DNA from 2 places in the Kitasatospora sp. NPDC057542 genome. Region 1 is predicted to be linked to the other one. Evidence: riboswitches for the same ligand, from Rfam matches in the RefSeq annotation. Region 1 holds a riboswitch; the other holds the start of a gene.
The links. A riboswitch is a leader RNA that binds a small molecule or an ion and turns the genes downstream of it on or off. The one in region 1 is predicted to bind S-adenosylmethionine.
Positions count from the first base shown of each region.

Region 1 (5,719 bases):
TGCTGGGGAACCTGCTCTTCCTCCAGGTCTTCGGCCCCACCGTCGAACGGCGGCTGGGCCGGGCCCGGTACGCCGTCTTCTACCTGGCCGCCGGCAGCCTGACCACGTACGGCTTCGCGCTCGCCGAGGCACACTCGCCGAACTCCACCCGGGTGCTCATCGGCGCCTCCGGGGCGATCTCCGCCGCCCTCGGCGCCTACCTGCGCCTCCACCCCCGGGCCCGGGTGACCACCCTCGTCCCGCTGCTGCTCTTCCTGCCGCTGCGCTTCCCCTCCTGGCTGGTGCTCGGCCTCTGGTTCGCCCTGCAGTGGTGGTCGATGCACTCGGCCGGCCCGGGGGTGGCGTACCTGGTCCACGTGATCGGCTTCTCGGCCGGGTTCCTCTACGTCTGCACCGTGGTCCGCCACCCCCCGCGACGACCGGGCCGACGCCCGATACGCTGGCGGCACCCCACAAAGGAGCCCGAACTGTGATCACCGCCATCGTCCTGATCAAGACCAGTGTCGACCGCATCCCGGAGATCGCCGAGTCCATCGCTGCCATCGAGGGCGTGAGCGAGGTCTATTCGGTGACCGGGGGCTACAACCTGGTGGCGATGGTGCGGGTGCGCCGGCACGACGACCTGGCCGAGGTCATCCCGGGCCGGCTCAACAAGGTCCCGGGTGTGGCCCACACCGAGACCCAGATCGCCTTCCGCACCTACTCCCAGCACGACCTGGAAGCCGCCTTCGCCCTCGGCCTGGACGAGTAGCGATCAGCCCTCGCGCCGACCCCGGTCGATCTGCGCGGTCGCGACGCAGCGCCCGCCCTCGTTGCGGTAGCTCCAGGCCGCGCCGTCCGTGACCAGCTCCCGGACGGCGGTCAGGAAGCGGTCCACGTGCTCGTCCGGCGTCCCGGCGCCGAAGCTCACCCGGATCGCGTTCAGGCTGCGCTCGCCCGGCAGCGAGGGATCGGGAGCGCCGCACGCCGATTCGACGGCCGGGGCCTCGTCCCCGAGCAGCGTGCGCACCAGCGGGTGGGCGCAGAACAGGCCGTCGCGCACCCCGATGCCGTACTCGGCGGACAGCGCGGCCGAGAAGTGCGAGCTGTTCCAGCCCCGGACGACGAAGGACAGCACGCCCACCCGCGTGGAGTCCGCGCCGAACAGGTTCAGCACCTTGACCTGTGGGATCTCGGCCAGCCCGGCCGTCAGGCGGGCGATCAGCTGCTGCTCGCGGGCCTCCAGCGCGTCGAAGCCGGCCTCGGTCAGCGCCCGGCAGGCCGAGGCGATCGCATAGGCGCCGATGACGTTCGGCGAGCCGGCCTCGTGCCGGGCCGGGCCGGTGTGCCACTGCACGGCCACCGAGCCGTCGGTCTCCCGGGCCACCGTACGGGTCGCCCCGCCGCCGGCGAGGTACGGCTCGGCCGCGTCCAGCCAGTCCGCCCGGCCGGCCAGCACCCCGGCGCCGAACGGCGCGTAGATCTTGTGGCCGGAGAAGGCGATCCAGTCGACGCCCAGCTCGCGCACCGAGACCCGGTGGTGCGGCGCCAGCTGGGCGGCGTCCAGCACCACCCGGGCGCCGTGCCGGTGGGCGGTCTCGGTGAGCTCGGCGACCGGCCACAGCTCGCCGGTCACGTTGGAAGCGCCGGTGACGCAGAGCAGCTTGGGGCCCTCGGGCGCCTCGGCGAGCGCGGCGTCCAGCGCGGCCACCGCCTCGGCCCGCGAGCGCGGCGCCCGCAGGTAGGTCACGTCCAGTCCGGCGTGCGCCCAGGGCAGCAGCGAGGCGTGGTGCTCGGTCTCGAAGGCGAACACCCGGGTGCCGGCCGGAACGGCGGCGGCCAGCAGGTTGAGCGAGTCGGTGGTGGCCCGGGTGAAGACCACCTGATCGCCCTCGCGCAGGTCGAGGAACTCGCCGACGGTGCGGCGGCTCTGCTCGAACAGGTCGGTGGACAGCTGCGAGAGGTACCCGGCGCCGCGGTGGACGCTGCCGTAGTACGGCGCGTAGGCGGCGACGTCGTCCCACACCCGCTGGAGCGCCGGCGAGCTGGCCGCGTAGTCGAGCGCCGCGTAGCCGACCCTCTCACCGCTGGCGAGCGGGACCTCGACGTCGGCGCCGAGGACGGCGAGCGGGGCGCAGATTTCGGTGGAGAGGGACATGAGGATGCACTCCTTCAGGGGTGTAGGGACCCCGGGAGTGCCAGTCGTCGGGCGTCCGCGCTTGTCGCACGGACGGTTTGCCGTGGCGACCCGGTCCTCACCCAGGGCACCCCGCCACGGACGGAGGGTTGCCGGACAGCCAGCTGGGGCTTGACGCTGTCGCTCATGACCTGGCGAAGACTCTAGGCCGCGTCCAGCGGGTGGTCAAACGGGCATCCAGCATCCGGACAGCGCGCGAAGAGCCCGTGCCGGCGTACCGGCACGGGCTCCCCAACGGCCGTCTCAGATCCGGCTGGTGGCCTCCGACCAGCGCCGCAGCAGGTCCTGTGCGGCGCCGGAGTCGATCGCCTTCGCGGCCCGCTCCATGCCGGCCGCCAGCTGCTCGGTCAGCGGTGCGTCGCCCAGGTCCAGCGCGACCAGCGCCGCCGCCGTGTTCAGCAGGACGGCGTCCCGCACCGGCCCGTGCTCCCCCGCCAGCAGCCGCCGCGCGACCTCGGCGTTGTACGAGGCGTCCGCCCCGCGCAGCGCCTCGATGCCGACCAGCTCGATGCCGACGTCCCGCGGGTCGAAGGTGGTCTCGGTGACCACTCCGTCGCGCACCAGCCAGACCTGCGAGGTGGTGGTGATGGTCAGCTCGTCCAGCCCGTCGTCACCGCGGAAGACCAGCGCCGTCGCGCCCCGCCGGGCCAGCACCCCGGCGATCAGCCCGGACAGCCGGGTGTCGAAGCAGCCGATGGCGTGCGCGGTGACCTTGGCCGGGTTGGTCAGCGGGCCGAGGATGTTGAAGGCGGTCGGCACCCCGAGGTCGCGCCGCGCGGTGGCCGCGTGCCGCATCGAGGGGTGGAACTTCGCCGCAAAGCAGAAGGTGAGCCCGACTTCCTCGGCCACCTCGGCGACCCGCCGGGAGGAGAGGTCCAGCGCCACCCCGAGCTTCTCCAGCACGTCCGAGGAGCCGCTGGCGGAGGAGGCCGACCGGTTGCCGTGCTTGACCACCTTGGCGCCGGCGGCCGCCGCGACGATCGCCGACATGGTGGAGATGTTGACGGTCTTCGCCCGGTCCCCGCCGGTGCCGACGATGTCCACCGCCGGGCCGGGGATCTCCAGCGGCTCGGCGTGCGCGTACATTGCGTCGACCAGACCGGCGATCTCCTCGACCGACTCGCCCTTGGCCCGCAGCGCGATCATGAACCCGGCCACCTGCACCGGGGACGCCTCGCCGCTCATGATCCGGTCCATCGCCCACTCGGTGGACGAGCGGTCGAGGTCGTTCCCCTTCAACAGTGCCGCCAGGAGGTCCGGCCAGGTGCGGACCACCTGCGCGGGGTCGCTACCGCCGTTCGCAGGGTTCACGTTCACCATGGCTGACTCCAGCTGTTGTCGGTTCCCCACACCAGGGGGACGTCCGTACGGATGGAGCCAGCCTATCGAGCGAAGGGGCGGCTTCTACCCCTGTATTTGCTAACTGCCGGACCGGATTTCAGCGGACTGCCGGAGTCCGCTTCGCCAGCCGCGCCCGCAGCAGGGTGGCGACCGCCTCGGCCAGCGCCACCGGGTCCACCGGGTGGGAGATGGCGGCGTCGGCCCGGCTCCAGGCGGCGAGCCAGGAGTCCTGCGGCCGCCCGATCAGCACCAGCACCGGCGGGCAGCCGTAGATCTCGTCCTTGAGCTGGCGCCCGAGGCCCAGCCCGCCGGCCGGAACGGCCTCGCCGTCCAGCACGCAGAGGTCCACTCCCCCCTTCTCCAGCGCCTTGAGCACCGCGGGGGTGGTCGCGCACTCCAGGTAGGACAGTTCCGGAAGATCCTCGGCGGGCCGGCGGCCGAGCGCCGTCAGCACCTGCTCACGGGTGTTGCGGTCGTCGCTGTAGACGAGGACGGTGAGCGTCTCATCGGTCGTGTACGCCATGGGCCCTGCTCCCTCAAGTGTGATCCGGACCACGTTCGCCTGATCCGGATGCTACTCCGGATCACCCTCCGCCGAGTCCCCCTCGCGCACGTTCCTCCCCGAGCCGCCGCGTCCCGGGCTCACCCGCCCGGAGGACGGCCCGTCACCCGGCCCCGCCCGGTCCACCCGTACGGCCGACCCGAGGCCCCTCCCCCTTACCTCCCGCGGCTACTCCGACCGTGCAGCGACGCGCCGGGCAAGGGGGTCGCAGGCCCCTCCGAGGAACCATCAGAAAAGGGACGCGCCGCTGCTCAGTCCCCGTCCGGACACCCCGTCGACCCCCAAGCGGGCATACCGCACGCACCGGACACTCCGAGGGACACCCCCCGACGTGAAGACGGAATAAGGGACCGACATAATGTCCGTCGTGGCGACAGCAACAGCAGTAGAAACCGGGCACGCGCACGGATCGGTCAACCGGCCGAACATGGTCAGCGTCGGAACGATCGTCTGGCTCAGTTCCGAGTTGATGTTCTTCGCGGCCCTCTTCGCGATGTACTTCACGCTCCGCTCCGTCAAGGGGCCGGAGTTCTGGACCGAGAAGGCCCACGCCCTCAACGTGCCCTTCTCCTCGGTCAACACCACGATCCTGGTGCTCTCCTCGCTCACCTGCCAGCTCGGTGTGTTCGCTGCCGAGCGCGGTGACGTGAAGAAGCTCCGGGCGTGGTTCATCCTCACGTTCGCCATGGGCGCGGTCTTCATCGGCGGCCAGGTCTTCGAGTACACCGAGCTGGTCAAGAAGGACGGCCTCTCGCTGTCCTCCGACCCGTACGGCACGGTGTTCTACCTGACCACCGGCTTCCACGGGCTGCACGTGACGGGTGGTCTGATCGCCTTCCTGCTGGTCCTGGGACGGACGTACGCAGCCAAGCGCTTCACGCACGAGCAGGCCACCGCCGCGATCGTCGTGTCGTACTACTGGCACTTCGTCGACGTCGTGTGGATCGGCCTGTTCGCGACCATCTACCTGATCAAGTAACCAGCTGATCAGGTCGCTGGCCACCGGCAGCGGCCCCCGCCCTCACCGGCGACGGGCCGCTTCTGCCGGTGCCGACGCTCCCACCGACCGACCGCGCGCGCAGCCCTAGACAGGCAGCCTCGTGCCGGCCAGACCGGCCGCCGGGTGCACCCACCAGTCGACCAGATCCTGACACCGGGGTTATTCCGTGAAAAAGCTCTCCGCACGACGGCGCCACCCATTGGCGGCGCTGGTCGTCCTACTTCTCGCCCTGGCGGCAACCGGGGGGCTGTACGCCGCGTTCGCGCCCGCCGACAAGGCGCAGGCCGACGTCGCCGCGCAGTCGCTCGCGATCGATGAGGGCAAGAAGCTCTTCGCCGTGGGCTGCTCCTCCTGCCACGGCCTGAACGGCCAGGGCAGCAGTGACGGTCCGAGCCTGGTCGGCGTCGGCTCCGCTGCTGTCGACTTCCAGGTCGGCACCGGCCGCATGCCGGCCCAGCAGCCCGGCGCCCAGGTCCCGCGCAAGAAGAACATCTACTCGCAGGCCGAGATCGACCAGCTCGCCGCCTTCGTCGCCTCCCTCGGTCCCGGCCCGGTGATCCCGAAGGAGGAGCAGTTCACCTCGACCAACCCCGAGGACATCTCCAAGGGTGGCGAGCTGTTCCGCACCAACTGCGCCCAG
Region 1 covers NZ_JBHVFE010000137.1:10,518-16,236, forward strand. Annotated here, with positions in the region: gene ACFU7Y_RS19125 (rhomboid family intramembrane serine protease) at 1-473, shown strand, start outside; gene ACFU7Y_RS19130 (Lrp/AsnC family transcriptional regulator) at 470-751, shown strand; gene ACFU7Y_RS19135 (aminotransferase class V-fold PLP-dependent enzyme) at 755-2,137, opposite strand; SAM riboswitch class IV at 2,190-2,308, opposite strand; gene trpD (anthranilate phosphoribosyltransferase) at 2,420-3,496, opposite strand; gene ACFU7Y_RS19145 (hypothetical protein) at 3,615-4,040, opposite strand; gene ACFU7Y_RS19150 (heme-copper oxidase subunit III) at 4,438-5,058, shown strand; gene ACFU7Y_RS19155 (c-type cytochrome) at 5,246-5,719, shown strand, end outside.

Region 2 (5,719 bases), on a different contig from region 1:
TCCGTACGCGCGGGCGACCGCGGGTTCTCCGGACGGCTCAGCAGCCGCCGGCCACCGCCGGGATGATCGAGATGCCGGCGCCGTCCTTCACCTCGGTCGCCAGGCCCTCGGCGAAACGCACGTCGTCGTCGTTCACGTAGACGTTCACGAAGCGGCGCAGCTTGCCGGTGTCGTCCAGGATGCGGGCCGAGATGCCCGCGTGGTTCTTCTCCAGGTCGGCGATGACCTCGGCCAGGGTGGCACCCTCGGCGGTCACCTCGGCGGCGCCGCCGGTGTAGGTGCGCAGGATGGTGGGGATGCGGACGTTGGCGCTCATGACTCTCCTTGCGGGGGCGGGGCCTGTCGGGGCGGGGTGGTTCAGACGGACGCGAGGCCGGCGTCGCGGAACGAGTCCAGCGTCGGGCGGATGACGGCGGTCATCCCGGCGTCGGAGACGGCGTCCAGGGTCTTCAGGCCGTCGCCGGTGTTGATCGCGACGGTCTCCTTGGCCGGGTCCAGCTGCCCGGTCTCGACCAGCTTCTTCAGCACGCCGACGGTCACCCCGCCCGCGGTCTCGGCGAAGACGCCCTCGGTCCGCGCCAGCAGCCGGATCGCCGCCACGACCTCGGCGTCCGTGACGTCCTCCACCGCGCCACCGGTCCGGCGGGCGATGTCCAGCACGTACGGGCCGTCGGCCGGGTTGCCGATCGCCAGCGACTTGGCGATGGTGTCCGGCTTGACCGGCTTGATCACGTCCCGGCCGGCCTTGAACGCGGCCGACACCGGCGAGCAGCCCTCGGCCTGGGCGCCGAAGATCCGGTACGGCCGGTCCTCGACCAGACCGAGCTTGATCAGCTCCTGGAGACCCTTGTCGATCTTCGTCAGCTGCGAGCCCGAGGCGATCGGGACCACGATCTGCTCCGGCAGCCGCCAGCCGAGCTGCTCGCAGATCTCGTACGCCAGCGTCTTGGAACCCTCGCCGTAGTACGGCCGCAGGTTCACGTTGACGAAGCCCCAGCCCTCGCCGGCCGGGTCGCCGATCAGCTCCGAGCAGAAGCGGTTCACGTCGTCGTAGTTGCCCTCGATGCCGACCAGCTCGCCGCCGTACACCCCGGCCATGACGACCTTGCCCTGCTCCAGGTCGTGCGGGATGAACACGCAGGACCGGAACCCGGCCCGGGCCGCCGCCGCCCCCACCGCGCCGGCCAGGTTGCCGGTCGAGGAGCAGGACAGCGTGGTGTACCCGAACGCCCGGGCCGCCTCGATCGCGCACGCGACCACCCGGTCCTTGAACGAGTGCGTCGGGTTGCCGGAGTCGTCCTTGATGTGCAGCTGGGCGGTGAAACCGAGCTCCCGGCCCAGGTTGTCCGCCTTGACCAGCGGGGTCCACCCCGGGTTCAGGTTGGGCTTCGACGCCACGTCGGCCGGAACCGGCAGCAGCGGCGCGTAGCGCCAGATGGACGCCGGACCGGCCTCGATCCGCTTGCGCAGCTCCTCGGCACCCTCGCTGCCGAACTCGTAGGCGATCTCCAGCGGGCCGAAGCACTCCAGGCAGGCGAAGCTGGGGCCGAGCGGGAAGCGGGTGCCGCACTCCCGACAGGACAGCGCGGCGGCGGGGCCGAGGTCGACGGAAACGGGTGCGGCGCCGGAAGGGGTCGTCTCAGTGATAGCCATGACGGCGAGGCCTCTCTCCTCATCTTCCCCGTGGCGCGGTCGCGACACGGGCCGGAATTGGCACCTGTCCCGCCGGGGCCTGTCGACGACAGCCGCGCGAGAAGGTTGCCGGGACGTCAACGGGCCGTTCCCTCAGTCCCTCTGGATGAGCTTGTGAAATTGTGGTGGTGCTCAACGGCGACCCCGGCGTGCAAAGGTCCGACCGCTGTACGAAGACTGTATCCGAAGGCGTCAAACCCGAACGGGACCGTCCGCCACGCGAGATGACCCGTCCCACCCCACCCCGCCGAGGAGACCTCCGTGCCCGCCGAACCGACTCCCGAGCTCCTCCCGCAGGTGGCGTCCTGGCTGCGCCGCCGCTCCTGGAGCGCGGCCGACCGGCCGGTCGACACCCTCCTCGCGGCCAAGGAACGCACCGGCCGCACCGTCAGCGTGGTCCTGCCCGCCCTGGACGAGGAGGCCACCGTCGGCGACATCGTCCGCACCATCCGCCGCGAGCTGATGGAACGCCTCCCGCTCGTCGACGAACTCGTCGTCGTGGACTCCGGCTCCACCGACGCCACCGCCGCCGTCGCCGCCGAGGCCGGCGCCCGGGTCGAGCACCGCGACGCCATCCTGCCCCGGCTGCCCGCCGTGCCCGGCAAGGGCGAGGTGCTCTGGCGCTCGCTGCTGGTCACCCGCGGTGACATCGTCTGCTTCATCGACGCCGACCTGCGCGAGTTCGACCCCGCCTTCGTCTCCGGCATCGTCGGCCCGCTGCTGACCGACGACTCCATCCAGCTGGTCAAGGCCATGTACGACCGCCCGCTGGAGTCGGAGGGCGCCGTCCTGCCCGCCGGCGGCGGCCGGGTCACCGAACTCGTCGCCCGCCCCCTGCTCAACCTCCACTGGCCGGAACTCGCCGGCTTCGTCCAGCCCCTCGGCGGCGAGTACGCGGCCCGCCGCTCACTGCTCGAACGGCTGCCCTTCCCCACCGGCTACGGCGTCGAACTCGGACTGCTGGTCGACGCGTTGGAGCTGGTCGGCCTGGACGCCCTCGCCCAGGTGGACGTCGGCGTCCGGCACCACCGCCACCAGGACGGCCAGGCCCTCGGCCGGATGGCCGCCACCATCTACCGGACCGCCCTGGAACGCCTCGACCGCACCCACCGCCTCAAGGCCTCGGCCGACCTCGTCCACCCCCACCTCACCCAGTTCACCCGCAGCCCCGGAACCCTCTCCCGGCCTTCGGCCGGAGAGACCCCCATCTTCACCCCCCGCACCTACGAGATCACCTCCCTGGAACGCCCCCCGATGCACACCGTCCCCGAATACGCGAAGCGCCGCACCGACGGGTGACACACCCGTGCAGTGCGGCCGCTGCGGTTTGCCGGACTATCCGACTGTGGGTTTGCGATGTCGACCAACCGGCAACATCCCAACCGTGACTCCTCCCCCTCCCGACGAGGAGGCTTCCCACTCGATCCCTGCGGAGCCTCAAGGCGGCCAGGCCCTGGCCGTCGCCTGTCGCAGGGCCCCGACTGTACGGCTGTCCCGTCGCGCTCCGCTCCGTCGCGCGCCCGGATCACCCCCCACCGGGTGATCCGGCAGCCCGAGAAGAGGAACCCCCATGGCCGATTCATCGACCAACCGTTCGAGCGCGACCGGCACCGCCCCCGTCCTGGTTGCCTCCAACCGGGGACCGGTGTCCTTCAGCACCGCCGACGACGGCACGCTGACCCTGCGCCGCGGCGGCGGCGGTCTGGTCTCCGGCCTCTCCGCCGTCGAGGACCCGAACGCCGTCTGGGTCTGCGCCGCCCTCAACGACTCCGACCGCAGGGCCGCCGCCGGGGCGCCCCACGGCCGCCTGGACCTGGCCGGACACGCGGTCGGCGGCCAGGCCGTACGGATGCTGGACATAGACCCGCAGACCTTCGCCCGCGCCTACAACGGCGTCGCCAACTCCACCCTCTGGTTCGTCCACCACCTGCTCTACGCGACCCCCACCGCGCCCGCCTTCGACGCCGGCTTCCGCACCGAGTGGGCCGCCTACCAGGCCTACAACGAGGCCTTCGCCCAAGCCCTGGCCGCCGAAGCCGCCCCGAACGCCGCCGTCCTCATCCAGGACTACCACCTCTCCCTGGCCCCGGCCCTGCTCCGCGAAGCCCGTCCCGACCTGCGGATCGGCCACTTCTCGCACACCCCCTGGGCCCCGCCCGAGTACTACCGGCTGCTGCCCGACGACGTCGCCCGGGCCGTCCTCACCGGCATCCTGGGCGCCGACCGGGCCGGTTTCCTGACCCACCGCTGGGCCCGCGCCTTCGCCGCCTGCTGCGAAGACCTCCTCAAGGCGACCGTCGACTACGACGCGCTCACCGTCACCTTCGACGGCCGCACCACCCTCCCCCGGCCTTCGGCCGGGGGGACCCCCGTTCGGCGAACCACACGCCTCGGCGTCCACGCCCTCGGCGCCGACGCCGACTTCCTGCGCGAGCGCGCCCACCGCCCCGACGTCGACGAACGCCTCGCCGCCCTCCGCGAGGCCGTCGGCGACCGCCGCACCATCGTCCGGGTCGACCGCACCGAGCTGAGCAAGAACATCGTCCGCGGCCTCCAGGCCTACCGGCACCTGCTCCGCACCCGCCCCGAGTGGCACGACCGGGTGGTGCACATCGCCTTCGCCTACCCTTCCCGCACCGACCTGGCCGAGTACCGGAACTACACCGCGGCCGTCCAGGACCTCGCGGCCGCCATCAACGGCGAGTTCGCCACCCCCAGCTGGCAGCCGCTGATCCTGCACGTCGACGACGACTTCCCGCGTTCCCTCGCCGCCTACCGGCTGGCCGACGTCGCCCTGGTCAACCCCATCCGCGACGGCATGAACCTGGTCGCCAAGGAGGTCCCCGTGGTCTCCGACCACGGCTGCGCACTCGTCCTCTCCCGCGAGGCCGGCGCCCACGCCGAGCTCAAGGACGACGCCCTCACCGTCAACCCCTACGACGTCATCGCCACCGCCGACGCCCTGCACGCCGGCCTCACCATGAGCCCGGAGGAGCGCGCCGACCACACCAAGCGCCTGGCCGCGGCGGCCACCGCGCTCCCCCCGCAGCAGTGGTTCCTGGACCAGCTCAACGCGCTGTGAGCGCCTCCCCCAAGGCCCCCAGCAGCTCCACCACACCCTCCGGCCCGGCGACCACCAGGTCCGCCCGGTCGGCCAGGTCCCGCACCGGCGCGTCCCCCACCGCGCCGGCGCACACCAGCACCCCGGCCACGCCCTCGCCGCGCAGCTTCTCCACCGCGACGAAGGCCGCCACATCCCCCAGATCGTCCCCCGCGTAGAGCACCGAACGAGCCCCCCGCTCCCGCAGGAACCCGGTCAGCGCCGCCCCCTTGTCCACCCCCGGCGGCCGCAGCTCCAGCACCAGCCGCCCGGGCTCCACCACCAACCCGTGCTCGGCCGCCAGTTCCCCCACCGGCGCCCGCAGCAGCTCCAACGTCTCCTCCGGCGCCGCCGTCCGCCGGGTGTGCACGGCCACCGACCGCCCCTTGTCCTCCACCCACGTCCCCTCGGGCGCCCCCACCCGCTCCAGCACCCCCGGCAACACCGCCCGCACGCGGGCGACGCCCGGATGCACCTCCGGCGCCGAAAGCTCCCCGTCCTCCCACCGCTCGGCCCCGTAGTGCCCCAGCACCACCACCCCCGGCAGCCCCGCGAACCCCCCGTACTCCACCGCCAACCCGGCCGGCCGGCCCGTCACCACCACCACGGCCCCCACCACCGGCGCCAGCCGCCGCAACGCGCCCACCACCCCCGGATGCGCCCGCGCCTGCCCCGGATCCGCCACGATCGGCGCCAACGTCCCGTCGAAGTCCAACCCGATCACGGCATCCCCGGGCGTCGCCAGGATGGCCCGCACCCCGTCCCGCCCCGCCTCGGTCCCCGGCACGAACATCTCTTCAAAGCCCATACCGAAGCCCCTACCCCGGAGCGTCCCCCTCCGCACCCGCCACCCCCGCAGCCGCCCCCGACACCCGTCCTCCCGAGAGCCCCCCGGTCAACGAGCCGCCCGCCGAGCCTCCCGCACGC
Region 2 covers NZ_JBHVFE010000182.1:20-5,738, forward strand. Annotated here, with positions in the region: gene ACFU7Y_RS22580 (MoaD/ThiS family protein) at 38-316, opposite strand; gene thrC (threonine synthase) at 358-1,653, opposite strand; SAM riboswitch class I at 1,670-1,805, opposite strand; gene ACFU7Y_RS22590 (glucosyl-3-phosphoglycerate synthase) at 1,954-2,991, shown strand; gene ACFU7Y_RS22595 (trehalose-6-phosphate synthase) at 3,263-4,774, shown strand; gene otsB (trehalose-phosphatase) at 4,761-5,600, opposite strand; gene ACFU7Y_RS22605 (DUF3263 domain-containing protein) at 5,688-5,719, opposite strand, start outside.
Region 2: it holds a riboswitch for S-adenosylmethionine, as region 1 does, so the genes downstream of both, thrC (threonine synthase) here and ACFU7Y_RS19135 (aminotransferase class V-fold PLP-dependent enzyme) in region 1, are expected to answer to the same signal.